2 regions of the Bacillus sp. NPDC094064 genome follow, and region 1 is predicted to be linked to the other one. Evidence: a T-box and tRNA genes for the amino acid it is inferred to sense, from the RefSeq annotation. Region 1 holds a T-box; the other holds one or more tRNA genes.
What was found. The T-box of region 1 lies ahead of argS (arginine--tRNA ligase). A T-box ahead of a tRNA ligase gene usually reads a tRNA of that ligase, here a tRNA-Arg.
Positions count from the first base shown of each region.

Region 1 (9,555 bases):
GCTTGCTCAATTTGTTCTTTTTCCTTATCTATTTCATTCATTGCTCCATACACATATGCGATCGCATCTAATCGCCATATTTCAGGTACTTCTCCAGCTAACCGTTCTAATTCCGCTAGCAACTCTTCCTGTAATTCTACTTTTACTGAAAGCTGCGCCAAGTATTCCATATTTATATGCAATGGTTCCTCTTTCATCGCCTGAACCATATGACTTTGTTCCTTTGAATGATTTTCTTCTTTTTCATATATTTCTGCAAGCTGTAAATGTACACCTACGAAATTCCCATCAAGCTCTAAACATGTTTCATACGCTTGTTTTGCTTCTGTCAATTGCCCTAATGCCATAAGTGTTTCGCCAATTCGGTAATAAGGTAATGCCGTTTTCTTTTGTTCTATTGCCTTATTATATCTTTTCATTGCTTGGCCGTACTGTCCAATAGATTCATATAAAATACCTATATAACAACCGTATTCACTTACTTCATTTCTTTCTTTTTGTAACGTTCTTAAAAAAGCTATACCTCGTTGTACAAACACAGTTCCTTTAATTCGATTTACATATTCATCTAATGCACTTGCTACACTATAATCTCCCTGCTTTATACCACTCTCTAATTTAACCAATGCTAATTTTAGTTCTTCCTCATTCCCGCCCAGTTCGATTTCTGCATCCCATAAAACCATCCCAGCATTCATAAGGAAATCTTGACTCTTTTCAATTTGTTTTTCGATACCGAGAATATATTGTTTCGCTTCTTTATATTGCTCTTTTGCCATATACACTTGCGTAATTCCGAAATGAGAATAAACATCTTCATCATTTTCTTCTAAAGCACGCTCATACAATACTTCTGCTTCTTCTAAACTATCATTCTGAAAATGATAGTCACCTAACCTTACGTAAAGAGATGCTTTATCATCACAATTCTCAATACCTTTTAATAAAATTTCTTTCGTACTTTTATCATCCTTCAAATCTGATTCGTATATTTCCGAAAGTTTCGTATAAATGTAAGGTGCATTACTATCCAAATGAATCGCTACTTTAAGCCCTTTTATCGCTAAATGTAACTTCCCTAATTGATGTGCACATCTCGCTCGCTCATACCATACATGCGCCTCACTTTTATACTCTTTTAACAAATCATTAAAGATGTCATATGCTTCTTCATATCTTTCTAAATCGATTAATATTAAACCGTGATTCGTTAACGTGAATCTTTCAGGACTACGCTCTAAAGCAACTTGAGAAAACTGCAGCGCATTTTCACATTTATCGATATACATATAGGATAAAGCGAGAAAACTCCAAGCAATCGGCTGATCTGCGTCCAATTGTAACGACGAACGAAAACTTGAAATTGCTTCTATATAATTTTCTTGTTCAAATGCATATCTTCCATTTATCAAATGATACAAAGCACGATTATTTTTCTTCTCAACACTTGTCAGCATTTGCCCAGCTTTCTCCATTTCTTGAAGACGGATAAAGCACTGGGCACCATGTAATTTAACAAAATCCGAGTTCGGAAACTTTTCCGTTAACTTTTCTATACAATTAAGAATAAACTCTTTATCTACTTCAACATCTAGATGTTTAATCGTATATAACCACGTATTCGGATTATCACTCGTCTCTTTTAAAAAGTGTACTAAATGACTAACCCCCTCTTTATCGTGTTCATCTAAATGATCTGTAAGAGAAAAAATGGATTTAAAATACTGATTTTCTTCTTCACTTAAAAACGATAGTTGTTCCTTCTTTTCTTTCGGAACAAACGTGATTGCCAAACAACCTGTATAACGATATTTCTCTTGCAATTTACTATATTCCACAAGAACTGGTTCTATAAAGTTTGGATCTTGAACATAAAAAGCTTGTAACGTATCATCATATCCAGATAGTACTTGCACATGCGAAGCATGCTCAATATCTATACTTAATAAAACGGGAATTCCTCGGTCAAGCAGTCTCTTATAGTTTTCCTCATTCCCTTTGAAATAACGATATTCATAACCTAATCCTTCTAAATACGAAACAGTATCCGAAAACTTTGAACCTGTCATATCAAAAATAAACTCTGCAATTTCGTCTTGTGTATGTTTCTCTCCCCAAATTTGCAACATCATTTCTAAGCTTGTCGGAACACAATAATTATCCTTTTGTACAATAGGAACTATCGGCAGGTGAACCTTTTTTCCATCTCGATTTTTTTCTAAATTATGATACAAGGATTCTTTTAAACTTTTTTCTTCTTTTAATAACTCCTGTAAGTTTACAAGTTTATTCATTTTATACAGCGCTTCTGCACGTAAATGAATAAAGTAAGCCTCATAAGCATGATAAGGAAGCTGACGATTAATATTATCTATTACCGCTAACATCTCTTCATATTGCCCTAAATCTAATAAATACTTCACCTTTTCAAAGTGAAAATATGGTACTTGCGGGAACTTTACAATCGCATCATCAATTAGCTGTAATGCACGTTTCTGTTCCCCTTTATTCGCATATAACTGTGATAATAAATAGGTAGATAACTCTTCACAATCTTTATGCTGCATGCCGGCTATAAATTGTTCCTCTGCTTTCTCCCACTCACCTGTATGCATATAGACGTAGCCCCATTTATCAAAAACCGCACGTGTACTGTACTCCTCTGCTTTTTGCATATAGATTAGCGCTTCTTCATTTCGTTTCATTTCTAACAGACATCGTACTAACGTAAAGTATGTTTTCGCTAAAAAATCGACATCTATTTTTTCTTTATTACTCTCTTCTAAAGAATCTTTTAACAACTGTTCTGCTTCAAGAATTTTCCGCTCATCAATTAACTCGTCACAATATAAAGAGAGCGTTCTCATATTTGGGAATTTTTTATAAGCGTAGCGAATGAGGAATGAACTGTATTGGTGCATAAGCCCTTCATCAGTAAGGCGAATTAATATATCAAACTCCTCATGTGAAGGAATATTAGCAAGCCACTTTTTCACATAAGATATAGTATTCGTTTCTTTTATATATGAAATTTCTTTATTTATTTCCTGTAATCCATCTACAAATCTCTTGTCTTTCAAACAAGCTTCTAACTGCTTAAAATCTAGCATGCATTCACCTCGAATTTATATTTATACTGCTACTTGCTTAGATTTTACACATCATATTGTAGGTATTCAACTATAATCTCTTATAATGAGTGGTATTATTTAATATTATTCTAATCCATAACAGAATATAGTAAAAATGTTTGTTTTTCTCTGTATTTTGTTTGATTTTATGAAATAACGTAACATGTAGCTCTTATCTTTCAAAAGGTGAACTCTATATATAAAATTATATCGGCGATTTTCAAAATATATCAGCGATTATATGTCGAATATCGACTTACCAACATTAAACGACATTATTTTCACTTATCAAATTCCAAATCTGCAAAAACACCGTAATGATCACTAGGAAACACACCAGTTGAAGTTAGTACCGAATCCCCAAATATAGATACGTTTTCAATCGTAGGAAATTCAAATGCGGCATTTTCTTGTATCATGATCCAATCGTATCTTTTTTCTTGCTTTACATAGCCTTTTAAATTCAGATTCTCTCTATAATCTAAAGTTGGTTGAGCTATCATGTTCTCTTCGATTTCTTTAAACTGAGCTACATCTATCCAATGCTTCCGAATTAAGTATTGATGCACCATTGAATATGGATCATCATTAAAATCGCCACATAATAATTCATAATTACTGGCTCTGTTTTCAATCCAATTATTCACAGTGTTCATTTGTTCTTGTCTTATCCTACTAGATTTCCAATTTAAATGAACATTCGTAACTCCGAACTTCCAATCTTTATATTTAAATGTGATTCGAATGGCACAATAATTTGATTCCTCTATATCAGTTTCCCAAATTGCTTCTTCAGCTATAATAGGAATTTTACTAAAAAAAGCTAGTCCTTCATCTGGAGAATCAGGGTACTCTTTAAATATACAAAACGGATATCCAGTTTGATTCGCTATATACTGGGCCACATTTTCCTTTGATTTCAAATTAACAGAACTTCTAACTTCCTGTAGAGCAAGAATATGCGGAGAAATGCTTCGAATCTCCTCACAAATAGCTTCTAACCTTTCAAACCAAAGACTCTCATGGTTCCATATATTAAAGGTAGCAATCCTCAATAAAGCGCTACCTTTTAACATACTATTTCACCATATGTAATTTTCATATTCGGAGTATATACTAAAGAAGAATGTAGATGAAATGCTTTAAAAAATCGTAGTTCAGCTTCATATTGAGCTAGCGCATCATCATATGTTAATTCCCTGGCCATTAAACGTTCTATAAATTGCTGTTTATCTCCTAGATTGCCCGCTATTCCCTCTTCTTTTAACGAATGATACAAATCGTTTTTATCTTTGTGATGTATATTAGAGTCTAAAAAATTCACTTTATCGCTCACTCTACACTCAATATTTTTCACACCTAATTCACTTAAATACATCGGTATTTTCATGCCGATATTGCCATCTTTACCACTTCTCTGCGTGTCACTTTCAAATAATTTCTGTAAAATGCCTAGCTGGATAATTTTCGATTGGCTCTCTCCATCTAACACGTATGAAGACATATTTGAAATCCAATGTGGTTCAAAACAGATTATTTTACCACCATCCTTAATTGACTGTATCATTTTTTCTAGCATCTTTTTTGGTGAGTTCATATGTAATAAGAAAGCATGACAGATTGCTATATCGTATTTATTTTTTAATTCAATTTCTGTAGCATCTCCTTCAATAAATTCTGATTCATATGGAAGTGAACGAAATAACTCTCTTGCTTTAGCTATTAATGTTTCCCCGCTATCAATACCTGTATACTTTGAGCCCTTTGGAAGTAAAGGCAACAATACTAGGCCTAAATAGCCGTATCCACAACCGTAATCAACAATATGTACTGGCCCAGAGATCTGCCAAACTGTATTTACTAAAAAACTTAAATAATCGTCATTGTAATATAAGTCTCTCGTGTTTTTTAAATATATCAGTTTACTATTCCAATCGTACGTTTCCAATGTCTATTCCCCCTTTATATACAACACAAAAATAAAATTCTATTTATAGAAGACATATTCCTACACTTGTGTGGAATATTTAAGCCAGTTAATCATAAATAGCAAAATTCTAAAGCAAAAAGGGCTAGTGCATCGTTAAAAATACACTAACCCTTTTTACTTTGAAGAAAGATAGATCAATAGAAGCTTAATCATTACAATCACAATCTAAACAATCAGTACAATCTAAATCGCCGCAGTCGAAATTTCTTCTTTTTTTGCTTCTTTTAAGATAATAATATAGCACGCCAATAAACAATGTGCACATACCAAAAGCTATTATTGCTTCTGTATATTTCTCGTGCATGATAAAACCAATTCCACTTCCTCCTGAAATGCAAATTAGAATTAAATAGATCCAGAACATCTAAGTAGCTACCTCCATTAATATACGCTTTAAGAAAGAATCCATATAATGCTAGATGAAATGAGTAATCCCATCCCATTACCGCTTAATATACCGGTAGTTACTCTTAGCAAATTTGTGCTGCTTCTCCATTTCCATTTTTGGGTGAATCCATCAATAAGTAACGGAATTTGAGCGCAAATTGATAGTATGATTGCCATAGGAAATGAAGGTGTTATGTAAAAATAAATTGGAAACAGTAAAATACCAATAAGCATGCCCGTACAACGCGTACATAAAGGTATGTACTTTTGTAGTTTAAGGAAACTTCTTTTAGATTTTCTATGACAAGGAATTTGTAAGATAAAAGTTCGAATCAATATGAATCACCCTCTCTAAATAGATTTTAATTGATTTTGCAAAAAAATTATATATCAATAAAAAAACAAACCAGGTTCATACTAGACCCGGTTTGTCAGTTTACTACTATTTCACATCTCCTCAGGAGCACCCACCCCAAGTAATCGTAATCCTTCTTTTAATACAACCGTCACAGCATACACTAATGCCAGTCTACTATCCTTTTCTTCACTCTCTTCCAATATACGCACATTTCCATAATATTTATTGAACGATTGTGCTACATCTAATACGTATTTTGAAATAATGGATGGCTCATTTTTGTTACATGCTGCTTCAATTACTTGCGGGAATTTGTTTAGTAATTTTACGACGCTCCAGCTATAATCATCTTTTAATGCAAACGTACATGTTTCAAATTCCACACTTTCTTTTCTTAAAATAGAGCAAGCACGTGCATGTGTGTACTGTACATACGGACCTGTTTCCCCTTCAAATTTCAGCATATTTTCTAATGAAAATTCGATATTATGCATACGCTCATTTTTTAAATCATGGAATATGATTGCCCCAACACCGACCTGCTTTGCTACTTCTTCTTTTTGTTTTAAGTTTGGATTTTTCTCTTCAATATTTTGTTTTGCCAGTTCGATCGCTTCTTCAAGTACTTCTTCAAGTAAAATAACTCTTCCTTTACGCGTCGACATTTTCTTACCGTCTTTTAATATGAATCCAAACGGTACATGTTCCATACCATCAACCCAAGTGTAGCCAACCTTTTTTAATACAGTGAAAAATTGATTGAAATGCAAGCTTTGTTCCGGGCCAACTACATATAACGCTTTATCAAATCCATATGTGCTTTGACGATATAATGCTGCTGTTAAATCGCGTGTTGCGTAAATTGTCGCACCATCTGATTTTCTAATTAAGCAAGGTGGCATACCTTCTTCTTCTAAATTAACGACTAATGCGCCTTCTGACTCTTCAAGTAATTCATGTTCCTCTAAAATCCCAATAAAATCTTCCATTAAGTTATTATAAAAAGCTTCTCCTTGAAAATTAGTAAATTCTACACCGAGAAGTTCATAAATACGAGAAAACTCTTTTAAAGATTCGTGACGGAACCAATTCCAAAGCTCGACTGCTTCTTCATCACCTTCTTCTAGTTTCTTAAACCAAGCACGACCCTCTTTTTCTAGTTCTTCGTCTTCTTTTACCTCTACATGAAACTGAACATATAGTTTAAATAATTCACGTATTGGATCCTCTTTAACTACTTCTTCATTTCCCCATTTTTTATATGCGGTAATTAACTTTCCAAACTGTGTTCCCCAATCACCAATATAATTAATTCCTACAACTTCATATCCACATTTTTCGGCGATATGCTTTAATGAATTACCAATCATTGTAGAACGTAAATGCCCCATTGAAAAAGGTTTCGCGATATTAGGCGAAGAATAATCGATAACTACCGTTTTTTCACATCCAAAGTGGTTTTGACCGTACTCTTCTTTCTCCGCTAAAACCTTTTTTAATACATCATCACTTACAGTTTCACGATTAAAAAATACATTTACATACGGACCAACGGCCTCTACTTTCATAAAGAACGGATCATTTAATTTCTCTGCAATTTCCTTTGCGATAATAGCCGGTGATTTTTTATATTGCTTCGCTAGTGAAAAGCATGGGAACGCTGCATCTCCAAATTCATCTTGTTTCGGTGTTTCAATTAAATCTAAAATTTGCTTTTGCGCTAATTCATCCGTAAAAATATTGGATAAACTTTCCGCAAACTTCGTTTTATAATCCATACTACAACCTCCTTATTTTTTTAAACACAAAAAACTCGTCTCTAATAAAGAGACGAGTTTTAACCCGTGGTACCACCCTTGTTGTTCAATACGAACCACTTTCCCGTTTATAACGAGGACAGGGGGCCTCGGCTTACTCTACTATTCGTTCAAGAAGCGTCTCCGAAGTGCGCTTCATCTTTTTCTTCCGCACTAGGCTCACACCATCCCTAGCTCGCTTTCCTTCTAAAAAAGACTACTCTCTTCATCACAGACAATATATTTAATTAATTATTGCCTATTATACATCTTTTCAAACAATTAGCAAGGGTCAATTACACCAAAGTGAAACTTTGCACTTTTTCTTTTGTATACGTGAAAATTGTGTTTTTCAAATCTAGAACTACGGAAATGATCTTTCAGAACGACACGTTTACTCGCCACACGCTTCGCTTCCGCAATTGTTTCGTCAGTTATATCATGATACAAAGCGAAGTGTTTTAATCCTTTTATCCCATCTGATTCTATGACAGTTTCTTCAAACATTGGATCCAGGTAAACAACATCATAACTATTATCTTCACATTGTTTTAAAAATGCGTAATGCTCCGTTTGCTTTACATCGATTCTTTGCATTGCTTCATCAATTTCAGAAACGGATGAAGACCATGTTTGCAAACCATTTTTCATAATATAAGCCATATATTCATTACCTTCAAGCCCTGTTACTGTTCCACTTTCACCAACAACATAACTAGCTACAATACTATCTGATGCCATACCGAGCGTACAATCTAACACTGTCATTCCACTCTCTAATTTAGCAGCTTGTACAAACGGATCGTGTTCTCCGCGCATTAATCTTTTCACACGAAACATCGCTGAGTTAGGATGAAAGAAAAACGACTCTTCCGTTCCTTTCGGATAAATAGCTAATCGATTCTTCCCTACAACAAGCACATCTTGTTCATACTGTTCATGCAGTTTATGTACTGGTATGTCATTACGTTTAACGAATGAAACATTTAACTCTGCTGCTACCTTGTTTGCATAATCTGTCATTTCTTTGTTTGTTCTTCCTGCTGTTGTTACTATCATTATTTCACCTCTATATAAAGAAAAGAGGGAGATTTACTCTCCCCCTTCTTTAGCAATTCTTTTCGAAAGCTTGTTCTAAGTTCGTAATAATTTCGTCCATAGTTGCACCTTCAATTTCATGACGGTGAATGAAGTGAACAACTTCTTTCCCTTTTAATAATGCCATAGATGGTGAAGATGGAGGAATTTCTCCGAAGTATTCACGCATTTTTGCAGTAGCATCTTTATCTTGACCTGCAAATACAGTTACAAGATGATCAGGTTGTTTTTCAGCACGAACAACCGCTTGACCTGCTGATGGACGTGCTAAACCAGCTGCACAACCACAAACTGAGTTTACAACTACTAAAGTTGTACCTGATGCATTCTCCATAAATTCTGTAACAGCTTCTTCTGTAGTTAATTCTTCAAATCCAGAACGCACTAATTCTTGGCGCATTGGAATTACCATTTGACGCATGTATTCTTCATAAGCATTTGACATCGTGTAATCTCTCCTTCAACTTTCATTCCAAATTCATCATATCACGCTCTATTAATAGGTGCAAAAGAAAGATAGTGACGATTTCATTTTTTTGAAGGGATTTCACAAACCCCTTCACGGCAATGTCCAACTGGGACGAGTTTTCTATTGTTAGCGATATAATCGTATACTTTACTTCCAAATCCAAGTACGATAGATAGCTTTATAAAAGGAACGGCAAACCAATAAGACGGAACAGCCTTTGCTAATACATGTATGCTATGGATTCCGTCATACCATTTATTATTTTTTAAAATATACAATCTTTGTTCCATCTTACTTTGTAGTTCTTGAGAAAGCTCATACTTCGA
Region 1 covers NZ_JBNNUI010000006.1:280,184-289,738, reverse strand. The annotation lists gene ACQKNI_RS16155 (tetratricopeptide repeat protein) at 1-3,110, opposite strand, end outside; gene ACQKNI_RS16150 (endonuclease/exonuclease/phosphatase family protein) at 3,413-4,207, opposite strand; gene ACQKNI_RS16145 (class I SAM-dependent methyltransferase) at 4,201-5,079, opposite strand; gene ACQKNI_RS16140 (hypothetical protein) at 5,267-5,485, opposite strand; gene ACQKNI_RS16135 (DUF2085 domain-containing protein) at 5,515-5,844, opposite strand; gene argS (arginine--tRNA ligase) at 5,956-7,644, opposite strand; T-box leader at 7,690-7,904, opposite strand; gene ACQKNI_RS16125 (class I SAM-dependent methyltransferase) at 7,945-8,721, opposite strand; gene ACQKNI_RS16120 (BrxA/BrxB family bacilliredoxin) at 8,771-9,205, opposite strand; gene ACQKNI_RS16115 (thiol-disulfide oxidoreductase DCC family protein) at 9,289-9,555, opposite strand, start outside.

Region 2 (23,216 bases), on a different contig from region 1:
ATTATCTTTTTGCTAAGAAAAGTTTACAATGGTTTATGATCACTTACCTTAAGTTTGTTATTTTCATCAACTATAAGCGTGTATTTATGCTCACCCTTATCCGCAGGTTTCTTTTTCCCATGATTATAAATGTCATATTCTTCGTATGTGTATACTACGTATTCATTGGGGTTTTTCACTTCTACCTCTGTAACTTGACTCTTTAGTAGTTCCTTTGTGGTTTTGTTGGTGTAGTTTTCATCGATCTCCTGAAGTTGTGCTGCTTGAAAACTTCCTTTAGAGGTCAGATAACCTTTAACTTCATCCAAATCATTGTCATTTAGGACCCTTACATTTGCACTGTTATTTAGAGCTTGTACACTTGCGCGGTTATAGCGGCTCATAAATTCATCAATTTCAGTTTTGGAAAAATTTTTTGTTTTTTCCGAAACTTCACTTTGCTGTAGTGCAGCTTCTTTAGAATTGTTTTTATCAAAGAATCTCTCCAAAAAAGATGCACCATCATTTAAAAGGCCAAATAGAGCAGCACCACCAAAGATAATACCGCCTGCAAGTGCCTTTGCACGCCCCGATTTTTTTTCAGAACTCATAAATCTCCATCTCTCCTTGTATAAATATGAATAAATAAATTCTAGTGTAATTTTACCATGTCATTTTAAAGAAAAATAGAACTTTAATTTTTTTATTCTAAGTATATCTGTAGGAGAAAAAGTAGCGTTTATTTGACACTTATGTGGTGAAATTTAGGTTCTACTACACATCTCAAACGCAATGCAAAAGCTAGGGGTTAAAGGACGCTCACAGGCAGTTGTAGAGCTTCTTCGCATGGGAGAGCTCGAACTATAAGAAGTAAGCCGACTTTTATACAAAAGGTCGGCTATTTTTTGTTTGTTTCATGCATAAATAGGTAGTAAGGAGGGGATATGTTGAAAAGGATATTATTAGTTTCAACAAGTGCTCATGATATGAATGGACACCCGACTGGTTTGTGGCTTGAAGAGCTTGCTGCTCCTTATCATTTGTTTAAAAAGGCTAAGTTTGATGTTGATATTGTGTCGATAAAAGGCGGGAGAGTACCTATTGATAGAGTATCTATCCCAAACGGTATCCCACGTGAATTTAAGTATGTCGCTTCTTTATTGCAAAATACGAAGCCGATCTCTACTGTTCATTTTTCAGATTATGATGCGGTTTTATTTGGTGGTGGGCACGGGGCGATTGTAGATTTTCCAGGTAATCCGTATGTAGCAAATTTAATTGAGAATATGTACAATAGTAACCGGATTGTCGCTGCTGTTTGTCACGGAGTAAGCTCCTTAGTAGGTGTGAAAAATAAGGATGGCTCGTTCTTTAGTGCTGGTAAGCGTATAACAGGTTATACGAATGATGAAGAAAAAGCTGTGCATTTAGAAAAACGAGTTCCATTTTTGCTAGAAAGTAAGTTGAAAGAGGAAGGGGCTTTCTTTTATGTTGCTCCTAATTTTACGCCGCATGTTGTAGTAGATGGGCATTTAATTACAGGGCAAAATCCGCAGTCTAGTGTGGAAATAGGTAAGGCTATAAAAAGAGTTGTAAACAAATTATAGTCTTTTTAATTTCTGCGCATTGCTTCTTATTAATAGGAATGTCTTCTATTCAGAGAAAGGTAGCGTAATAAATACGTACTTTATTATAGAAGAAACCGACTTTCATTTAGAGGGCCGGTTATTTTTCTGTCTTGCAAATTACGAAAAAAAGGAGCAAAATAAAAAAGGTCCTAGTCTATACAGGTACACATAAAAATTTTTCATACAGGAGCATTTTAAGTGAGCGAACTTAAAATGCGTAAAATATAATGATAAACATAAAGTGAAACTTTAATCAGTGGGGGTGTTCATCCCCGCTGATTATTAGCCTTCACCAATCGGGTGTTTATAGGCAGTGGATCTCCTGCTTAACTTCTTTGCTGCAACCGAATGTTGAGGTGGGAGTTTTACTGCCCGTTAACGCGGGATAAAATAAGATGATGAATGAGAAAACGGGTGATGAAGTTGAGTAGAGCAATCGGTGTTATCGATTCAGGAGTTGGCGGTTTAACAGTAGCGAAGGAATTAATTCGTCAGTTGCCGAAAGAGCGTATTATATATTTAGGAGATACAGCACGTTGCCCGTATGGTCCGCGTTCTCGAGAGGAAGTGCGTCAATTTACGTGGGAAATGACAGAGCATTTATTAGATTTAAATATTAAAATGCTAGTTATTGCGTGTAATACAGCAACTGCGGTTGTACTAGAAGAAATGCAGAAGCAATTACCGATTCCGGTAGTAGGAGTTATCCATCCGGGGTCACGCACAGCTTTAAAAGTGACAAATACGTACCATGTTGGGATTATTGGAACGATTGGAACGGTGAAAAGTGGTGCGTACGAAGAGGCGTTAAAGTCTATTAATAACCGTGTTATGGTAGAAAGTTTAGCTTGCCCGCCTTTCGTTGAACTTGTAGAGAGTGGGAATTTCGAAAGCGAAATGGCGTATGAAGTTGTGAGGGAAACGTTGCAACCGCTGAAAAGCACTGATATTGATACGCTTATTTTAGGGTGTACACATTATCCGATTTTAGGCCCGGTTATTAAAAAGGTAATGGGAGATAAAGTGCAATTAATTAGTTCGGGTGATGAAACAGCGCGTGAAGTAAGTACGATTTTATACCATAGTAAAATGTTAAATGAAGGAGAAGAACAAAGTGATCATCTCTTCTTAACGACTGGTAAAATAGGCTTATTTAAAGAAATTGCATCAAAGTGGTTCGGTCAGCCGATTGAAAATGTGAAGCATATCAATTTAGAAGCAGAATAATAGTAGACTCATATAAGTGAACTCCTGAGAAATCAGGGGTTTTTATTTATAAGTGGCTTGTTCTAAAATGTGAAACAGCTCGTATACATAATAGTACAAACTTAGCTTTTAGGGGGGAATGGCATGCCTAAATCCACTTTTAAATGGGTTGTTGGTGCTACTGTGAGTGCTGTTTTACTAACAGGGTGTGGCTTTATAAATCAGGAGAAAGCAACTGAACAAATTGATCCACCAAAACAAGTTACTTATACAGAGGGTGGAAAGAAAGAGGTAGCTAAGAAAGATAAACAAGGGCAAACGATAAATAGGGAACTATACCTTGTTGATAAAAATGGTTATGTCGTACCACAAACGTTAACTATACCAACTCCGAAAGCGAATGAGGTCATGCAGCAAACGCTAGAATACCTTGTGCAAGATGGGCCGGTAACGGATTTGTTACCGAATGGGTTCCGTGCGGTCATTCCAGCAAATACAACGATGACCTTGAATTTGAAAAAAGATGGGACGGCAGTCATTGATTTCTCTAAAGAGATGAAAAACTACGCCAAAGAAGAAGAGCGTCAAATTGTTGAATCTATAGCGTGGACGTTGACGCAATTTAAAGAGGTAAAACAAGTGCAGTTCCAAATAAATGGTGAAAAAATAGCGAGGATGCCTGTCGGTGGTACGCCGCTTGGTGAAGGGGTGAGCCGCGCGAATGGTATTAACTTTGATGATGAACAAGTAGCCGATGTAACAAATACAAAACCAGTCACATTGTATTTTATGGCGCAAAATAATAAACAGCAATATTATGTGCCGGTTACGCGTCGCGTTGCCGAAGGGAAAGAAAATGATATTACGACAGTTGTAAATGAACTAGTTAAAGGGCCGAATCAAAATTCACTGTTGAGTGACTTTAATCCAGGGGTCAAACTTATTACGAATCCGAAATTGCAAGACGGGAATATTACGTTAAACTTTAATGAAAATATATTTGCGAATAAAGATAAAAGTAAGATTTCAAATTACGTATTGAAATCATTAGTTTTATCTTTAACGGAAAAACAAGGTGTGAAAAATGTTTCTATTCAAGTGAATGGGAAAGCAAATCTTATGGATGAGAAGGGTGAAAAGTTAACAAAACCTGTGAATCGTCCAGAAAACGTGAATACAGGTGGTTTTTAATCACGGATAATTTGATATACTTATGTAAGAAAGGGGAATTGCTTTTTGGGTTCTCCTTCTTTTATTGTATACATATCATACATTTAAATTTGGCTATACTAACGAGTAGTAGTTATGAGGAGGTTATTTTATGCGAGTAGATGGTAGAGAGAAAACAGAATTACGCCATATACATATTCATACGAATTATTTAAAACATCCAGAAGGATCAGTATTAATTGAAGTTGGGGATACGAAGGTAATTTGCTCAGCGACAATTGAAGAGCGTGTACCACCGTTTATGCGTGGAGAAGGAAAGGGCTGGGTAACAGCTGAATACGCGATGATTCCACGTGCGACAGAACAACGTACAATCAGAGAGTCAAGTAAAGGGAAAGTAACAGGGCGTACAATGGAAATCCAACGTTTAATTGGACGAGCATTACGTGCGGTAGTTGATTTAGAAGCGCTTGGCGAGAGAACGGTTTGGATTGACTGTGATGTGATTCAAGCAGATGGTGGAACGAGAACTGCTTCTATTACAGGTGCATATGTAGCAATGGTATTAGCGTTTGAGAAGTTATTGCAAGCAGAAAAAGTATCTAAAATTCCAGTGAAAGATTATTTAGCAGCAACGTCAGTAGGGATTGTTGAAGAGCAAGGTGTTGTTCTAGACTTAAACTACATAGAAGATTCTAAAGCAGACGTTGATATGAACGTAATTATGACTGGAAAAGGTCAGTTTGTTGAAGTGCAAGGAACTGGGGAAGAAGCGACGTTTAGCAGAGCGCAGTTAAATGAATTACTTGATGCTGCGGAACAAGGCATTTTCCAACTAATTGACATGCAAAAAGAAGCGTTAGGTGACATCGTATCTCATATAGAGTAGAGGTGGAAAATATGAAACAAGTTGTTGTAGCAACAAATAATATGGGGAAAGTACGTGAGTTTGCTGAGTTATTTGGGCGATTTGATTTAGAAGTGAAATCATTACACGATTTTCCTCATATTGAAGAAGTTGAAGAAACGGGCGAAACATTTGAAGAAAATGCAATCTTAAAAGCAGATAGTCTAAGTAAACAGCTGGATGCAATCGTAATTGCGGATGATTCAGGTCTTATTGTAGATGCTTTAAACGGAAAACCAGGCGTGTATTCAGCTCGTTTTGCTGGAGAACCGAAAGACGATCAAGCGAACATCGATAAAGTGTTACAAGAATTAAATGATGTCGATTTTGAAAAACGTAAAGCTCGTTTCTACTGTGCACTAGCAGTTGCATTCCCAGAAGCGGATAAAGAACCGGTAATTGTGAATGGAACGTGTGAAGGGTACATTTTAGAACAGCGCCGCGGGGAAAACGGTTTTGGATATGATCCAATCTTTTATGTAGAAGAATATAAAAAAGCGATGGCGGAACTAAGTTCAGATGAGAAAAACGCCATTAGTCACCGCGGGCGTGCTCTTCGTAAGTTAGAAGAAAAAATCCCGGAATGGTTTTTAGGAGAATAAGGGAGAGAGATTGATGAAAGCTTTAATCGTAAGCGATAGTCATAGCTCTGTGAAGGAATTACAGCAGTTAAAAGCGAAATATGAAGGGAAAGTAGATATCATGATTCATTGCGGTGATTCAGAGCTAACACCTGCTCATGAAGAACTGCAAGGTTTCCACGTTGTAAAAGGGAACTGTGATTATGCTAACTTTCAAGACGAAATTGTAACGGACGTAGATGGTATTCGTTTCGTAGTGGTACATGGACATCGTCATAACGTGAAAATGACATTACAAACGTTAGCGTACCGTGCAGAAGAGGCAGGGGCACAAGTTGCGTGCTTCGGACACTCTCACGTATTAGGTGCGGAATTAATCGACGGCGTTTTATTTATTAATCCAGGCAGTATTTTATTGCCACGTCAGCGTGTAGAGAAGACATTTGCTTTATTAGAAATGGATGAAAATCAAATGGAAGTTCGTTTTGAAACATTAGACGGACAACTAGTTGAACAAGCAGTTTTTAAAAGAGGATAAGAAAAATTATCCTCTTTTAAAAAAGATGTTGACTTTATGAGTGGTTATACATATAATAAATATTGTCGATAGGGCAACAGCGCTAACGAAGAAGAAAAAAATAATATATGCGGGTGTAGTTTAGTGGTAAAACAAGAGCCTTCCAAGCTCTGGTCGAGAGTTCGATTCTCTTCACCCGCTCCATGTCCCAGTAGCTCAGCCGGATAGAGCATACGCCTTCTAAGCGTACGGTCGGGAGTTCGAATCTCTCCTGGGACGCTAACAAAACCTTGTTATCTTTTGATAACAAGGTTTTTTGTTTGTCTAAAAATTGCTGTATGTGAAAGAACTGTGAAATTTTTCCGAATCTCTTTCTATTTCGTTAGCTATTTTATCGAATTCTGCTAAAACAGTGGACATATTGATACATACGTTATCAGCAACGAAGACTGACACGATGTGGATGATCAAAAGAAAGTACGATTAATGAACTCGGCGGATCGAACGTTGCACAATCAATTCAAAAGATATGATATCCCTTATAATGCAATATGCGCATTCAACGCATGCTTAGTAATCGTTTATAACGATACAAACAAAATGCAGCGGCAAGGGATCGTATCGTTTGGCGTAACTGGCGTCGGCTCAGTCGAATGCAAAGGAAATATCGTTCTTGGTGCGATTGAGCAGCTGTTATCGGAACTTATCCCCCGACAGTGTGTTACAATTAATCGAAGTGGAAAGCGAGGATCTCCAATTGACTGGTTGGACAGTTTAAGAAGGTTGTATAAAAAGGGAGATGGCGCAAAGATGGCGAGATCAAAAGAAAATGATTTAACAGAAAAATTGGCAGAAGGTAAACGAAAATATGGTGACGGCAACTTTACAATACGGAACATCGGTGATGAAACTGACCCGAATTGGACTGTCGTAAAAAATGTGAGGAAGGGATCAGCAGGCATTCGCGAAGAGGAAGATATATTAAGACTGCGATCAAAATATATAAAATAGTACGGAAATGGGCGGATCGGGAGTTCGAATCTCTCCTGGGACGCTAAGAAACCCTTGTTATCTTTTGATAACAAGGGTTTCTTGTTTAGTTATTAATAAACTTCTCAAAAACAAAACCATAATCTTTCACATTATATTGTTTCTTCGTATCAACAAGCCAGTTAAAGGCGATCTCGTTCATCTCTTTAAATTGCTCTGCTAAATTTACTTGTGCGTTTGAAATGCGGCTGAAAGCGTTAGATGCCATATCTAGGCTTTTATGTGCATACTGCAATGTAATATTGTTGTCGTATGAAATTTCTTCGATTTTAAGTAAAGCTTTATATAAATCTTTTAATTCTTCAATATGTTTTTTATGAACATCAATTGAATAATGCTCATCGCCCATTTGAAACTTAATTTCTACATCTAAATCAATTGTTCCCGCAGTTTCGAGTGCTACGTTTTTAATTGGATATTTACTATAGTTATAGCGGCGAAGTGTGCGCTTTTTACTTGTTGCACTTGTACCGTCTAGGTGGATTAATCCTTTGTTTGTGAAGCAGTATTCATCTGTTTTTGATTTAATTAGAAAATAAATTTTTTCTCCATCTTCATGCATCACGTAATCATCAGCATCAACTTTATCATAATCTTTCGGTGTAATAACAGAACCTACATCGCTTAGTCCTAATACATCTGCAGCCATTTTTTTAAACATATATAATCCCCCTTGTAAATTAAATTCTTAATTGTACAAAAATATCTTAACACGATTTTAAATCAATTTTTGAAATCTTACAATTCTGTAAGGTAACTGTAAGGAAGTTCGATGGTAACAAATTACTAATTCTCTATAATGAAGATAACAACGATAAAACGAGGAGGAAGAAATGATGAAAGGGTTAATCGTAACAGGTTTAACGGTAGCTTTTGGATTTGTAGCGTATGAGAAATTAACGTATGTAATTGATGTTGTAAAACATTTAGTAGCGTAGAAAAAACTACCATGAGAGGGAAAGGGAATGAGTGAATGAATGGAATGGTTATTTGGAATTATAGGTACTTGTAGTGTAGTGTTATTGTTCTTTGTCCCAAGTGGTATACTTAGTTCGACAACGAGTTTTTTCTTCTTAAGTTTGTTTGGTTGTACGATGCTTATTATTATGTTTTTAATGAAGCGAAGTAAACCAATCTTCTATTTTAGCATGATTGTTATGGCAATTATTGTTCTCCAAATTATTACCCTTGTTCTATACCCCACAATTATAAAAGCTTTCCATTAATAGTGAATCCTCTGCGCTTGTTGCTGAGGGTTTTTATTTATATAATCTTGTTTTTTTAATAAAGATTTGTTCGTATTGAAATATAAAAATAGAATATTTTTATATTTCAAATAAATATTTTGGGGATGTTGTGTTCTCATTACGCATTTGATATATTTACTTTGAGCATAATTAAAATCAAGAAAAAGAGGCGGACGTATGGATAAAAAAGAAAATACGGTCGTATTGTTTCCTCAACTATCAGAGCGTTATATTGATGAAGGTTTTTTAGCCCTGAAAGAGCGGAAATTTGAAGATGCATTGCGCTGCTTTGAAATATTACGTCAGTATAATGCGGAAACGGAACAAACGGAATTAGCTTCAGTTATTTGTTTGTTGGAATTAAAACGTATGGAAGAAGCGAAAGACAAATGTGAACAGTTACTTGAAACAGGAGCTGTATTATTTGGTGATATTCTTGAAACGTATGTGACGATTTTAGTTCAAACAAATGATTATGAAGGTGTTATTGAAACTGTTGAAAAAGTTTTGCAAACGAAAGACATAATGCCGGAACAAAAAGAAAAATTAGCGCAGCTCGCTTTATTTGCAGAAGGAATGCTAAATGAGGAAGATGCATCATTAGCAGATTCTAATTTTGATTTGGACGAGTTTACTAATGAGATTTTTGGTGAAAACTTCGGGCAAAAGTTAAGGGCAATTCAGCAACTTTCGTTAAAAGATTTGGATCTTGCATTACCTGTTTTAAAGAAATTTTTAATAGACGAACAGCAGCACCCTTATTTGAAAACTTCTATTTTATATAAAATGATAGAAAATCAAATAGAAGAAGAGATAGAAGTAGAGAAGTTTGGAAATACGATCAAGGTGATTCCAGCATTTACAGGTCATAATGAGGAGCAATCCGATAACATTATACATATATTATCAAGCCGATTAGAGCAAAATTATCCGGATATATTTGATGCGATGGTTACATACTGGAAAGAACTACAAATTGGTGTTTTCCCATTCGCTCTATTAATGGATAAAGTAGAGATCTGGGCAGCTGTTTTAGAGAGAATTGGAAGAAAGCGTTTCGGATTGGCTATTGATGAAGAAGAGCTTATGACAGCGTACAATATTGAATTAGAAGAGTTTCATATTGCCTATCAATGGTTATTACGTGTTGAAAGAGAAGGATATTTGCCCGTATAATTATGAAAAAGAGTTGTTCAGTTCTTGAAACGAGCATATTCTATGTTATAATGTAAGGGTTGCAAAAGGCAGAAATCTGCCTGTTTGTAAGAGAAGAGAAGTGTAATTCTCTTACTTAATATGTTTCATATTATTCTCGAACAAAATATACCGTAATTGTCTTTTAGACAATTAATAGATTGAAACATTATATCTGAAAGCTTTTGCTAGAGGATTATTTGTGCATTTGTTATTTCAAAAAAGAGATAATGAAGGTCTTAATCTATAGAGGTATGTGCATACATTATTATAGTTGGAGGGAAAGAATAAATGTCTACAAAATGGGAAAAATTAGAAGGTAACGTTGGCGTTTTAACAATCGAAGTTGATGCTAAAGAAGTAAACAGCTCTATCGACGCTGCGTTCAAAAAAGTAGTAAAAACAATTAACGTACCAGGTTTCCGTAAAGGAAAAATGCCTCGTCCGTTATTCGAACAACGCTTTGGTATCGAATCTTTATACCAAGATGCTTTAGATATCATCTTACCAAAAGCATACGGTGAAGCAATCGATGAAGCTGGCATCTTCCCAGTTGCTCATCCTGAAATCGACATCGAGAAGTTCGAAAAAAATGCTAACCTTATCTTCACTGCAAAAGTTACAGTGAAACCTGAAGTTAAATTAGGTGAGTACAAAGGTTTAGCAGTAGAAAAAGTTGAAACAACTGTAACTGACGAAGATGTAGAGAACGAATTAAAAGCTTTACAAGAGCGTCAAGCTGAACTAGTTGTTAAAGAAGAAGGAACTGTTGAAAACGGTGATACAGCTGTAATCGACTTCGAAGGTTTCGTTGATGGCGAAGCATTTGAGGGCGGAAAAGGCGAAAACTACTCTCTTGCAATCGGTTCTGGTACATTCATCCCAGGTTTCGAAGAGCAAGTAATTGGTCTTAAATCTGGTGAGTCTAAAGACGTTGAAGTATCATTCCCAGAAGAGTACCATGCTGCTGAATTAGCTGGCAAACCAGCAACATTCAAAGTAACAATTCACGAAATCAAAACAAAAGAACTTCCTGAGTTAAACGACGAGTTCGCTAAAGAAGCAGACGAAGCGGTTGCAACTCTTGATGAATTAAAAGCGAAACTTCGCACAAACTTAGAAGAAGGCAAAAAGCACGAAGCTGAGCACAAAGTACGTGACGAAGTAGTAGAATTAGCTGCTGCTAACGCTGAAATCGACATTCCAGAAGCTATGATCGACACTGAGTTAGATCGTATGGTTCGCGAATTCGAGCAACGTTTAAGCCAACAAGGTATGAACCTTGAGCTTTACTACCAATTCACAGGTACTGACGCTGACAAGTTAAAAGAGCAAATGAAAGAAGACGCTCAAAAACGCGTAAGAATCAACCTTGTTCTTGAAGCTATCATCGAAGCTGAAAACATCGAAGTTACTGAAGAAGAAGTAACTGCAGAAGTTGAAAAAATGGCTGAAATGTACGGTATGCCAGTAGATGCTATCAAGCAAGCTCTTGGAAGCGTAGACGCTTTATCTGAAGATCTTAAAGTGCGTAAAGCTGTAGACTTCTTAGTAGACAACGCTGCGTAATAAAATAACAAGGCACGATTAAAATCGTGCCTTGTTTTATAAATATAGAAATATATTTATAAAACTTTTTGACGAAGAAGGAAATGTTCCTTTGTAAGTCGAATATACATATTTCAAAAGTTTTAAAAATTTTTTATTTGTACATAACTAGTCATATTATTTGTATTTCTCGCCACGTAGTGACATAATATGTATTTACATACGATACATTTATCGTGTACATACGAAGGCAAGAGGTTAGCACTTTGTAAGGGGTGTGAAAATATGTTTAAATTTAATGATGAAAAAGGGCAATTAAAATGTTCTTTCTGTGGTAAAACACAAACGCAAGTTCGAAAGTTAGTTGCAGGTCCAGGTGTTTACATTTGTGACGAGTGTATCGAACTTTGTACTGAAATTGTACAAGAGGAGCTTGCGAAGGACGAAGAAGTAGAATTCAAAGATGTACCGAAACCGGTAGAAATTCGTGAAATCTTAGATGAGTATGTCATCGGACAAGATAACGCGAAAAAAGCACTAGCGGTAGCGGTATATAACCATTACAAACGCATTAATTCTAACAGCAAAATTGATGATGTAGAATTAGCGAAGAGTAATATCGCACTTATCGGGCCAACAGGTAGTGGTAAAACATTATTGGCACAAACGTTAGCGCGTATTTTAAATGTTCCATTTGCAATCGCGGACGCAACATCTTTAACAGAAGCTGGATACGTTGGGGAAGATGTAGAAAACATCTTACTAAAATTAATCCAAGCAGCTGATTATGATGTAGAAAAAGCGGAAAAAGGAATCATTTATATTGATGAGATTGATAAAGTGGCACGTAAGTCCGAAAATCCATCAATTACACGTGATGTATCTGGTGAAGGTGTGCAGCAGGCACTTCTGAAAATTTTAGAAGGTACTGTAGCAAGCGTTCCGCCTCAAGGTGGTCGTAAGCATCCACATCAAGAGTTTATTCAAATTGATACAACGAACATCTTATTCATTTGTGGTGGAGCGTTTGATGGCATCGAGCCAATTATTAAACGCCGCCTTGGTGAAAAAGTAATTGGATTTGGTTCTGAGAAGAAAAATGCTGATGTAAATGAAAAGCATGTTTTATCGCACGTATTACCAGAGGACCTTTTAAGATTTGGTTTAATTCCAGAGTTTATTGGTCGTCTTCCAGTTATTGCGAACCTAGAGCCACTTGATGAAGATGCTCTTGTTGATATTTTAACGAAACCGAAAAATGCACTTGTTAAGCAATTCCAAAAATTATTGGAGCTTGACGATGTTGAGTTAGAGTTTGAAGAAGGTGCACTAATCGAAATTGCGAAGAAAGCAATTGAACGTAAAACAGGTGCTCGTGGACTTCGTTCTATTATTGAAGGCTTAATGCTTGATGTAATGTTCGAACTTCCATCTCGCAAAGATATCGAGAAGTGTGTTCTTACAAAAGAAACAGTAGCTGATAATGCAGCACCAAAATTGGTGTTACAAGACGGTACTGTACTTGATACAAAAACATCTGCATAATACAAAGGAGAAACAGCAATTTTTATAATTGCTGTTTTTCTTTATGTTTAGCTACGTTCCTCCGCGGAAATACTAAAGGATAAAACATTGCGGGAGGAAATAAATGATGAGCTGGACAAATATATTTTTAGTTGTTCAACTTGTTTTTGGGGTAATTGTCGGATTGTATTTTTGGCATTTACTTCGAAATCAGCGAACACAAAAAGTTTCAATTGATCGAGAATCAAAAAAAGAATTAGAGCAACTTCGTAAAATGCGCGAGATTTCTTTAACAGAGCCGCTTGCAGAAAAGGTGCGTCCTACATCCTTTTTAGATATTGTAGGGCAAGAGGACGGAATTAAGTCGTTAAAAGCGGCTCTTTGTGGTCCGAACCCGCAACATGTAATTATCTATGGCCCGCCAGGTGTCGGAAAGACAGCGGCAGCACGCCTTGTATTAGAAGAAGCGAAACGAAATCCGAAATCTCCATTTCGTACGAATGCAACATTTATTGAACTCGATGCGACGACAGCGAGGTTTGATGAACGTGGTATTGCAGATCCTTTAATTGGCTCGGTGCATGATCCAATTTATCAAGGTGCGGGTGCGATGGGGCAAGCTGGTATCCCGCAACCGAAAAAAGGCGCTGTAACAGATGCGCACGGTGGTATTTTGTTCATTGATGAGATTGGTGAACTGCACCCGATTCAAATGAACAAAATGTTAAAGGTGTTAGAAGATCGGAAAGTATTTTTAGAAAGTGCGTATTACAGTGAAGAGAATACGATGATTCCAACATATATACATGATATTTTTCAAAAAGGTTTACCGGCAGATTTTCGCTTAGTCGGTGCGACGACACGTTCACCAGAGGAAATTCCACCTGCCATTCGTTCGCGTTGCCTAGAAGTGTTTTTCCGTGAGTTAGATACAGAGGAAATTCAAAAAGTCGCGAAGAATGCAGCTGAAAAAGTGGAAATGCAAATAGGTGAAAATGGTGTTGAGATGATTGGCATGTATGCAAGAAATGGACGAGAAGCGATTAATCTTGTGCAAATTTCTGCTGGTATGGCGATAAATGAAGAACGTACTTTCATTAAAGATGAAGATATAGAATGGGTTGTTCATTCTAGTCAACTTACACCGAAATATGAAAAACATATTTATCCGATTCCGAGGATTGGTCTTGTAAACGGACTTGCTGTATATGGTCCGAATACGGGCGCGTTATTAGAAATTGAAGTAACAGCAATCGAGGCAAAAGATAAAGGATCCGTAAATGTTACCGGAATTGTAGAAGAAGAAAGTATTGGTAGTCAAACGAAATCGATTCGCCGTAAAAGTATGGCGAAAGGTTCTGTAGACAATGTATTAACAGTACTTCGTTCTCTAGATGTGTTGCCAGAAGGGTACGATATACATATTAATTTTCCAGGCGGTATCCCGATTGATGGGCCTTCGGCAGGAATCGCTATGGCAACAGGTGTATATTCAGCAGTGCATCGTACGTATGTGAATAATGAAGTAGCGATGACAGGTGAGATAAGTATACACGGAGAAGTGAAGCCTATTGGTGGTGTGTACGCGAAAATAAAAGCTGCGAAAAAAGCCGGGGCTAAGAAAGTCATCATCCCTGCTGAAAACATGCAACCGCTTTTGTATACAATAAAGGGAATTGAAATTATTCCTGTTCGTAAGTTAAAAGAAGTATTTGAGCTAACGTTTATGCAGGAAAATACGCATCGCGGGCTTGATGTACATACTGCTGTAGATGAAACAGATGCACAATCAATGTGAGGATAGATGATAATAAAATTTGCAAGACTTCGTTTAAGTTTGTATGCTTAAGCGGAGTCTTTTTCGTTTCATAAGGAAGAAAAAACAAGGGATTTACAGTTGCGGAGAATCTCTGCAATTGCATCTAGATGTATTGTAATATAAAATAGTTGAACAGGAGTTTAATTTATTATGGAGGTGCTATGTCTAGTATGAATACGAATGAAAAAATCGTACCCCTCCTACCATTAAGAGGCGTTCTCGTATATCCAACGATGGTTCTGCATCTTGATGTAGGACGTGATAAATCGATACAAGCACTAGAGCAGGCGGCAATGGATGAAAATATCATCTTTTTAGCGATGCAAAAAGAAATGAATATCGATGATCCGAAAGAAGATGACATATATAGTGTAGGTACAGTCGCGAAAGTGAAGCAAATGTTAAAATTGCCGAACGGTACGCTTCGTGTCCTTGTAGAAGGTTTACATAGAGCAGAAGTAGTAGAGTTTATCGAGGAAGAGAATTTTGTACAAGTTTCTATTCAAACGGTAACTGAAGAAGTGGAAGATGATCTAGAAGAGAAAGCTCTTATGCGTACGTTACTGGAGCATTTTGAACAATATATTAAAGTTTCGAAAAAAGTTTCAAATGAAACATTTGCAACGGTAGCTGATGTAGAAGAACCAGGCAGACTAGCGGATTTAATTGCTTCTCACTTGCCGATTAAAACGAAGCAGAAACAAGAGATTTTAGAGATAGTATCTGTGAAAGAACGATTACATACACTGATTTCAATTATTCAAGATGAACAAGAGTTACTTAGTTTAGAAAAGAAAATTGGACAAAAAGTGAAACGTTCAATGGAGCGCACACAAAAAGAATATTTCTTACGTGAGCAAATGAAGGCAATTCAAACTGAACTTGGCGATAAAGAAGGTAAGGGCGGGGAAGTTGAAGAACTTCGTGAGAAAATTGAACAGTCAGGAATGCCTGAAGAAACAACGAAGGCTGCGCTGAAAGAATTAGATCGTTATGAAAAGTTACCAGCAAGTTCTGCGGAGAGCGGTGTTATTCGCAATTATATTGATTGGTTATTAGCACTTCCGTGGACAGAAGCAACAGAAGATATGATTGATCTTGCTCATTCTGAAGAGATTTTAAACAAGGATCATTACGGTCTTGAAAAAGTGAAAGAGCGCGTACTTGAATATTTAGCTGTACAGAAGTTAACGAATTCATTAAAAGGACCTATCCTTTGCTTAGTAGGACCTCCTGGGGTCGGAAAAACTTCGTTAGCGCGTTCGATTGCAACGTCATTGAATCGTAACTTTGTCCGTGTATCTCTTGGTGGTGTACGTGATGAATCTGAAATTCGTGGTCACCGTCGTACGTACGTTGGGGCAATGCCAGGACGCATTATTCAAGGTATGAAAAAGGCGAAGACAGTTAACCCAGTCTTTTTATTAGATGAGATTGATAAAATGTCTAACGATTTCAGAGGAGATCCATCAGCTGCATTACTTGAAGTATTAGATCCAGAACAAAATCATAACTTCAGTGATCATTACATTGAAGAACCATATGATTTATCGAAAGTTATGTTTGTAGCAACTGCTAATACACTTTCAAGTGTTCCAGGTCCATTACTTGACCGCATGGAAATTATTTCGATTGCTGGCTATACAGAACTTGAAAAAGTTCATATTGCTCGTGAGCATTTATTGCCGAAGCAATTAAAAGAGCATGGCCTGCGAAAAGGTAATTTACAAGTACGTGATGAAGCACTTCTTGAAATTATTCGTTATTATACACGTGAGGCGGGTGTTCGTACGCTAGAGCGCCAAATCGCAAAAGTTTGCCGTAAAGCAGCGAAAATTATCGTTACAGCAGAACGTAAACGTATTGTTGTGACAGAGAAAAATATTGTAGATTTACTTGGTAAACATATATTCCGTTATGGGCAAGCAGAGAAAACAGACCAAGTCGGAATGGCAACCGGTTTAGCTTATACAGCAGCTGGTGGCGATACACTTGCAATTGAAGTATCTGTAGCACCAGGTAAAGGGAAATTAATTTTAACAGGGAAACTTGGGGATGTTATGAAAGAGTCCGCACAAGCAGCGTTTAGTTATATTCGTTCTCGTGCAGAAGAGCTTCATATTGATCCGGATTTCCATGAGAAAAATGATATTCATATTCATGTTCCAGAAGGAGCAGTTCCAAAAGATGGACCGTCAGCAGGTATTACGATGGCAACGGCACTTATTTCTGCACTAACAGGTATTCCTGTAAGTAAAGAAGTTGGTATGACAGGTGAAATTACACTTCGTGGCCGTGTATTACCAATTGGTGGTTTAAAAGAAAAAACATTAAGTGCTCACCGCGCAGGCTTAACAAAAATTATTTTGCCAGCAGAAAACGAGAAAGATTTAGATGATATTCCAGAGAGCGTAAAAGAAAACCTTACGTTTGTGCTTGCATCTCATTTAGATGAAGTATTGGAGCACGCATTAGTAGGAGTGAAACAATGAAAGTAACAAAAGCAGATATTGTAATTAGTGCTGTTAAACCAGAACAATATCCAGACAGTGATTTACCAGAAATTGCATTAGCAGGTCGTTCAAATGTCGGGAAGTCTTCCTTTATTAATAAAATTTTAAATCGTAAAAAGTTAGTGCGTATTTCTTCTAAACCAGGAAAAACGCAAACACTGAACTTTTTCTTAATCAATGAGATGATGCATTTTGTTGACGTTCCAGGTTATGGATATGCGAAAGTATCTAAATCGGAGCGTGCAGCATGGGGCAAAATGATTGAAACGTACTTTACAACACGTGAGCAATTAGACGCAGCTGTGTTAGTAGTTGATTTACGTCACAAACCAACAAACGATGACGTGATGATGTATGATTTCTTAAAGCATTATGAAATCCCAACAATTATTATTGCAACGAAGGCCGATAAAATTCCGAAAGGAAAATGGCAAAAGCATTTAAAAGTTGTAAAAGAAACGCTTGCTGTTGAAATTGGTGATGAAATTGTTCTCTTCTCTTCTGAGACAGGACTTGGAAAAGAAGAAGCGTGGAAGGCAATTCATAAAATGACAAAAACAAAAAACGCGTGACGAATGTCGCGCGTTTTTTTCTTTATATATACTAGCGTACATTTAATGTAACTTCAATATTTCCTCTCGTTGCTTTCGAGTACGGACATACACCGTGAGCAGCTTCTACAAGTTCTTGTGCTTCGGCATGAGAAACGCCAGCGACATGTACATCAAGTACAGCAGATAGTCCGAAACCACCATCTGCATCTTTTCCAATCGAAACATGAGCAGTTACTTCTGTACTTTCCACTTTCACACGTTTTGTACGAATGACAAGTTGTAATGCACTATCAAAACAAGCTGCATAACCAGCAGCAAATAGTTGTTCAGGATTTGTTGCCTCTCCACCTGCACCACCTAGTGCTTTTGGCATTTTTACATCAAGATTTAATATGCCGTCATCGGAGATTACTTTCCCGTTTCTTCCACCTGTTGCTGTTACTGAAGCAGTATATAGTTTATCCATGTTTATTCCCCTTTTCTATCATTTACTGTTTTCATTGTTTCAATTAGTTTATTTAATTGAATTAATAAAGAGCGATATTCTTGCTCAGTAATTCCTAAATTTGTAGCCATCGTTGTCGGTAAGGAACAAGCCTTTTCTTTTAAAGCGTTACCTTGTTCTGTTAATTCAATACAAACTTTTCGCTCGTCTTCTTTGGAACGAACACGTTTTACAAGTTGTAATGATTCCATTCGTTTTAACATAGGTGTTAACGTACCAGAATCTAAAAATAGACGTTCTCCAATTTCTTTTACTGTTAGTCCATCTTGCTCCCATAGTACGAGTAAAGTAATGTACTGGGGATACGTAATACCCATTTCTTCTAAATATGGTCGATAAAAACGAGTAACCTCTCTAGAACAAGCGTAAATAGAAAAGCAAAGTTGGTTATCTAGATGCAAAGAGTCCTCTGTCATACATAACTCCTTTCTAATTAAGTTGTGCACAATTTAATTTCGTGAAATCAATATAACGAAAAAGAAACACAATGTCAAATACATTGTACTTGGAAAGTGAGTGCTACATTTTGGAACAATCATACATATTTTCCTGCATGATGAAAGAAGATAGAAAAGATGATGTTATAATGAATATGGAATAGTTTCCATCACTTGATTATGAGGACTTTTTTTGGTAACGTACAAATAGAGTTGTTAATTTATAATCATTATAAAGTAGGAAGCCTTTTATTAGTTTTACGGAATCTCCTTCATTACATACGGAGAATAATTAAAAAATAACCAGTTGTTCACACGATTGTCAGATTCATAAGAGGAAAGTTGTATTATGATAGTAGATAAAGTGATAAAACGGGTGAAGGGGGACATGCTGCGTGCATATTCTTGTTGTTAGTGTAAATTATCGAACAGCCCCTGTAGAATTTCGTGAGAAACTCACATTTCAGGCAGCAGAGCTAGAGCAAGCAATGACTACATTACAAAATCAAAAGAGCGTGTTAGAGAATGTCATTGTATCAACTTGTAATCGCACTGAGATTTATGCTGTTGTCGATCAATTACACACGGGACGGTATTATATTAAGAAATTTTTAGCTGATTGGTTTCAGCTTGAGATAGAAGAGGTTGCACCATATTTAACTATTTTTGAACAAGATGGTGCAGTAGATCATTTATTCCGCGTAACGTGCGGTTTAGATTCTATGGTAGTTGGAGAGACGCAGATTTTAGGTCAAATAAAAGATAGCTTTTTAGAAGCGCAACAAGTGAAAACAACAGGCACAATTTTTAATGAATTGTTTAAGCAAGTGGTTACGTTAGCAAAACGTGCGCACTCAGAAACGACAATTGGTGAAAGTGCGATGTCTGTTAGTTATGCTGCTGTTGAGCTCGGAAAGAAAATATTTGGTGAGTTAACAGACTGTCATGTGCTTATTCTTGGTGCTGGTAAAATGGGTGAACTTGCGCTGCAAAACTTATACGGAAGTGGCGCTCGTAAAGTAACTGTCATGAATAGAACGCTATCGAAAGCGGAAGTAATGGCTGAGAAGTATATGGGACATGCAAAACCTTTAAGTGAATTGCAATGTGCGTTATTAGAAGCAGATATTTTAATTAGTTCAACTGGTGCATCGGAGTATGTCATTACGAAAGAGATGATGACAAAGGTAGAGAAAATGCGCTCTGGTCGTCCATTATTTATGGTTGATATTGCAGTGCCACGTGATATTGATCCTGCAATTGATGAGTTAGAAGGTTCTTTCTTATATGATATCGATGATTTGCAAGGAGTAGTTGAAGCAAACCGTGCTGAGCGTTTGAAAGAAGCGGAGAAAATTCAATTTATGATTGAAGAGGAAATGGTTTTATTTAAAACGTGGTTAAGTACACTTGGCGTTGTTCCGTTAATATCGGCTCTCCGTGATAAAGCACTTGCTATTCAAAGTGAAACGATGGAAAGCCTTGAAAGGAAAATACCAAATCTTAGTGACCGTGAGAAAAAAGTAATTAGTAAGCACACGAAAAGTATCATTAACCAATTATTAAAAGACCCAATTCTAGTAGCGAAAGAAATAGCTGCTGAAGATGGGGCGACAGAAAAACTCGCTTTATTTGCAAAGATTTTTGATTTAGAAATGGAAGAAGTAGAGAGTCGTGCGGAAGAAGTAAAACATAAAAGAGCGTGGACACCATCCGTTCCATCTTTATAATTTGGAAGGATGATCGGATGAGTTTTTTAAATAACAGCATTATTTATCATATTGCAATTATTTTATATGCTTGCAGCATTAGCTTATATTTTATAGATTATTTCCAAAGTAACCGAAAGGCGAACCGATTTGCTTTTTGGTTACTTTCGATTGTATGGGTTCTGCAGTCTATTTTTATGCTGCTTCGGGCTACAGATTCAGAAACAAACCCTATTTTAACTTTATTATCAGGGATTTATTTTTATGTTTGGTTATTGATTACGATGTCGTTAGTCATTAACCGATTTATGCGCGTGGACTTTTTAGTCTTTTTTACAAATGTTGTAGCATTTGGCGTAAGCGCTTTTTCTATTTTTACACCGCTCGGAAAGATGTCGCCAGTACTTGCAGAGCAATTAGTTTCAGAACTTGTATACGTGCATGTCGGTATGGCTATTACTTCTTATGCCACGTTTACTGTATCGTTTATTTTTTCTATTATGTATTTATTGCAATATCGCCTATTAAAAAAGAAAAAGTGGAATGCGAGATTAAGAAGGTTAGGGAATTTACCAAAGCTCGAATCTACGTCTTACGGATTAAATTTATTTTCTGTTCCGTTTTTCTTATTAGCGATTTTATTAGGATGCATATGGGGATATACAAAATTGGACAATTTTCATTGGTATGATACGAAAGTAATCGGATCTTTTGTCGTTTTATTTGTATATTGCGCAGGTTTATATTTACGAGCGGCAGACGTGTTGCAAGGGAAGAAAATTGTACTGTGGAATATCGGGGCATTTCTCGTAATGCTAGTTAACATTTTTCTATTAAGTAGTTTATCTAATTTCCACTTTTGGTATTTATAATGAGGAGAGAGAATTATGCGCAAAATTATTGTAGGTTCACGAAAGAGTAAACTAGCATTAACACAAACAAATTGGTTTATCGATCAGTTAAAAGCGCTAGGCTTACCATATGAATTTGAAGTGAAAGAAATCGTCACAAAAGGTGATGTTATTTTAGATGTTACGCTTTCAAAAGTAGGCGGAAAAGGTTTATTTGTAAAGGAAATTGAACATGCGTTACTTACGAAAGAAATCGATATGGCTGTACATAGTATGAAAGATATGCCAGCCGTACTTCCAGAAGGATTGATGATCGGTTGTACACCAAAGCGTGTTGACCCTCGCGATGCTTTTATTTCTAAAAATGGAGAATCATTTAAAGACTTAGCAGAGGGTGCGATTTTAGGGACGAGTAGTTTGAGACGTAGTGCACAATTGTTAGCCGCGAGACCAGATTTACAAGTGAAGTGGATTCGTGGAAATATTGATACACGCTTACGTAAGTTAAAAGATGAAGATTACGATGCAATTATTTTAGCGACAGCTGGATTACAGAGAATGGGCTGGGACGGGGAAGTTATTACAGAACATTTAGATGAAACGCTATGTGTACCAGCTGTAGGGCAAGGGGCATTAGCGATTGAATGTCGTGAGGACGATAAGGATTTACTGCAGTTGTTAGCGCATATGAATGATGCCGTAACAGAGAGAACAGTAGCAGCAGAGCGAGTATTTCTTCATAAACTTGAAGGTGGATGCCAAGTTCCAATCGCTGGATACGCAACGCTTACAGAAAACGATGCAATTGAATTAACAGCTCTTGTCGGTTCTATGGATGGCTCTGTTTTATTGAAAGAGACAGTAGCAGGCACTGATCCAGTGGAAGTAGGATTAGAGGCGGCGGACCGTTTAATTAAACAAGGCGCAAAAGAACTCATTCTTGCTGCAAATAAGGGGCAACAATAAATATGAACGCTCTCGCTGGTAAAACGGTATTGATTACACGTGCCCAGCATCAAGCGAAACAAATGAGTGTGGCGGTAAAAGAAAAGAGCGGAATTCCATTGGAAATTCCGCTTTTGCGTATGGAAGGTATGTCTTCTAGGCAAATTCAACATATAGCAGAGCAACTACATTCGTATGACTGGGTTATTTTTACGAGTAAAAATGGTGTAGCTTTTTTTCTAGATAGTTTGAGAAAGAAAATCCCAGCAGCGATTAAAATTGCTGCTGTCGGTGTGAAAACAAAGCTAGAGTTAGAAAAACGAGGTTATAAAGTAGACTTTGTACCAACATCATTTGTTGCAGAAGTATTTGCAGAAGAGTTTATCAAAAAACTAAGTGGAAACGAGCGTATTTTATTTCCGAAAGGGAATTTAGCACGGGATGTAATTCCAGTTACACTTCGAGGAATTGGTATTTCTCTAGATGAATTAATCGTATATGGTACGAAAGAAAATGTAGAGAAAAAGCGAGCGCTTATAGAAGCATTAGAAGTAGGGAAAGTTGACATTATTACATTTACGAGTCCTTCAACTGTTACTAGCTTTGTTCGTTTACTTGAGGGCACAAACTGGAGAGAATGGACAAAAAAATGTACAATTGCTTGTATAGGTCCTATTACGGAAAAAGAGGCGAGTCTTTATTTTCCGCATGTTATTGTGCCGAAAGAGTACACTGTAGAAGCATTGCTACAATGCATTTGTGAATCTATAAAATAAAAGAATGGGGATAGAAATCTATGAACTCTTTACAATTTAATCGTCATCGTCGCTTAAGACAAAGCGGTAATATGCGTGCGCTTGTGCGTGAAACGTTTTTACATACGGAAGATTTTATTTACCCTATTTTTGTATTAGAAGGTGAAAATGTTCGCAATGAAGTTCCTTCTATGCCAGGCGTATATCAAATGTCTTTAGATTTATTGCAAGCTGAAATGCAAGAAGTTGTTGATTTAGGTATTCGTTCTGTTATTGTATTTGGTTTACCTGCTGAAAAGGATGAAGTTGGATCATCAGCATATTGTGATCACGGAATTGTACAACGTGCAATTAAGCAAATTAAAGGTGAGTTCCCTGAATTAGTAGTAGTTGCGGATACATGTTTATGTCAATTCACAAGTCACGGTCATTGCGGTGTAATTGAAGATGGGATTATTTTAAATGATGAGTCTCTTGCAGTTCTTGCGAAAACAGCTGTAAGCCAAGCGAAAGCAGGAGCGGACATTATTGCGCCATCAAACATGATGGACGGATTCGTAACAGCAATTCGTCATGC
Region 2 covers NZ_JBNNUI010000004.1:8,469-31,684, reverse strand. The annotation lists gene ACQKNI_RS10695 (TcaA NTF2-like domain-containing protein) at 24-590, opposite strand; partial or broken gene gerE (spore germination transcription factor GerE) at 757-846, shown strand; gene ACQKNI_RS10685 (type 1 glutamine amidotransferase domain-containing protein) at 924-1,586, shown strand; gene racE (glutamate racemase) at 2,025-2,834, shown strand; gene ACQKNI_RS10675 (GerMN domain-containing protein) at 2,958-4,004, shown strand; gene rph (ribonuclease PH) at 4,135-4,872, shown strand; gene ACQKNI_RS10665 (XTP/dITP diphosphatase) at 4,884-5,492, shown strand; gene ACQKNI_RS10660 (metallophosphoesterase) at 5,506-6,009, shown strand; tRNA gene ACQKNI_RS10655 (tRNA-Gly) at 6,119-6,192, shown strand; tRNA gene ACQKNI_RS10650 (tRNA-Arg) at 6,194-6,267, shown strand; gene ACQKNI_RS10645 (cytoplasmic protein) at 6,799-6,999, shown strand; gene ACQKNI_RS10640 (PH domain-containing protein) at 7,085-7,699, opposite strand; gene ACQKNI_RS10635 (hypothetical protein) at 8,016-8,264, shown strand; gene ACQKNI_RS10630 (hypothetical protein) at 8,463-9,461, shown strand; gene tig (trigger factor) at 9,771-11,048, shown strand; gene clpX (ATP-dependent protease ATP-binding subunit ClpX) at 11,313-12,572, shown strand; gene lonB (ATP-dependent protease LonB) at 12,679-14,349, shown strand; gene lon (endopeptidase La) at 14,532-16,862, shown strand; gene ysxC (ribosome biogenesis GTP-binding protein YsxC) at 16,859-17,455, shown strand; gene ACQKNI_RS10600 (organic hydroperoxide resistance protein) at 17,487-17,903, opposite strand; gene ACQKNI_RS10595 (MarR family winged helix-turn-helix transcriptional regulator) at 17,906-18,358, opposite strand; gene hemA (glutamyl-tRNA reductase) at 18,775-20,109, shown strand; gene ACQKNI_RS10585 (cytochrome c biogenesis protein) at 20,127-20,960, shown strand; gene hemC (hydroxymethylbilane synthase) at 20,976-21,905, shown strand; gene hemD (uroporphyrinogen-III synthase) at 21,908-22,660, shown strand; gene hemB (porphobilinogen synthase) at 22,681-23,216, shown strand, end outside.
Region 2: it has a tRNA-Arg gene. The T-box ahead of argS (arginine--tRNA ligase) is inferred to sense a tRNA for this amino acid. The anticodon was not compared.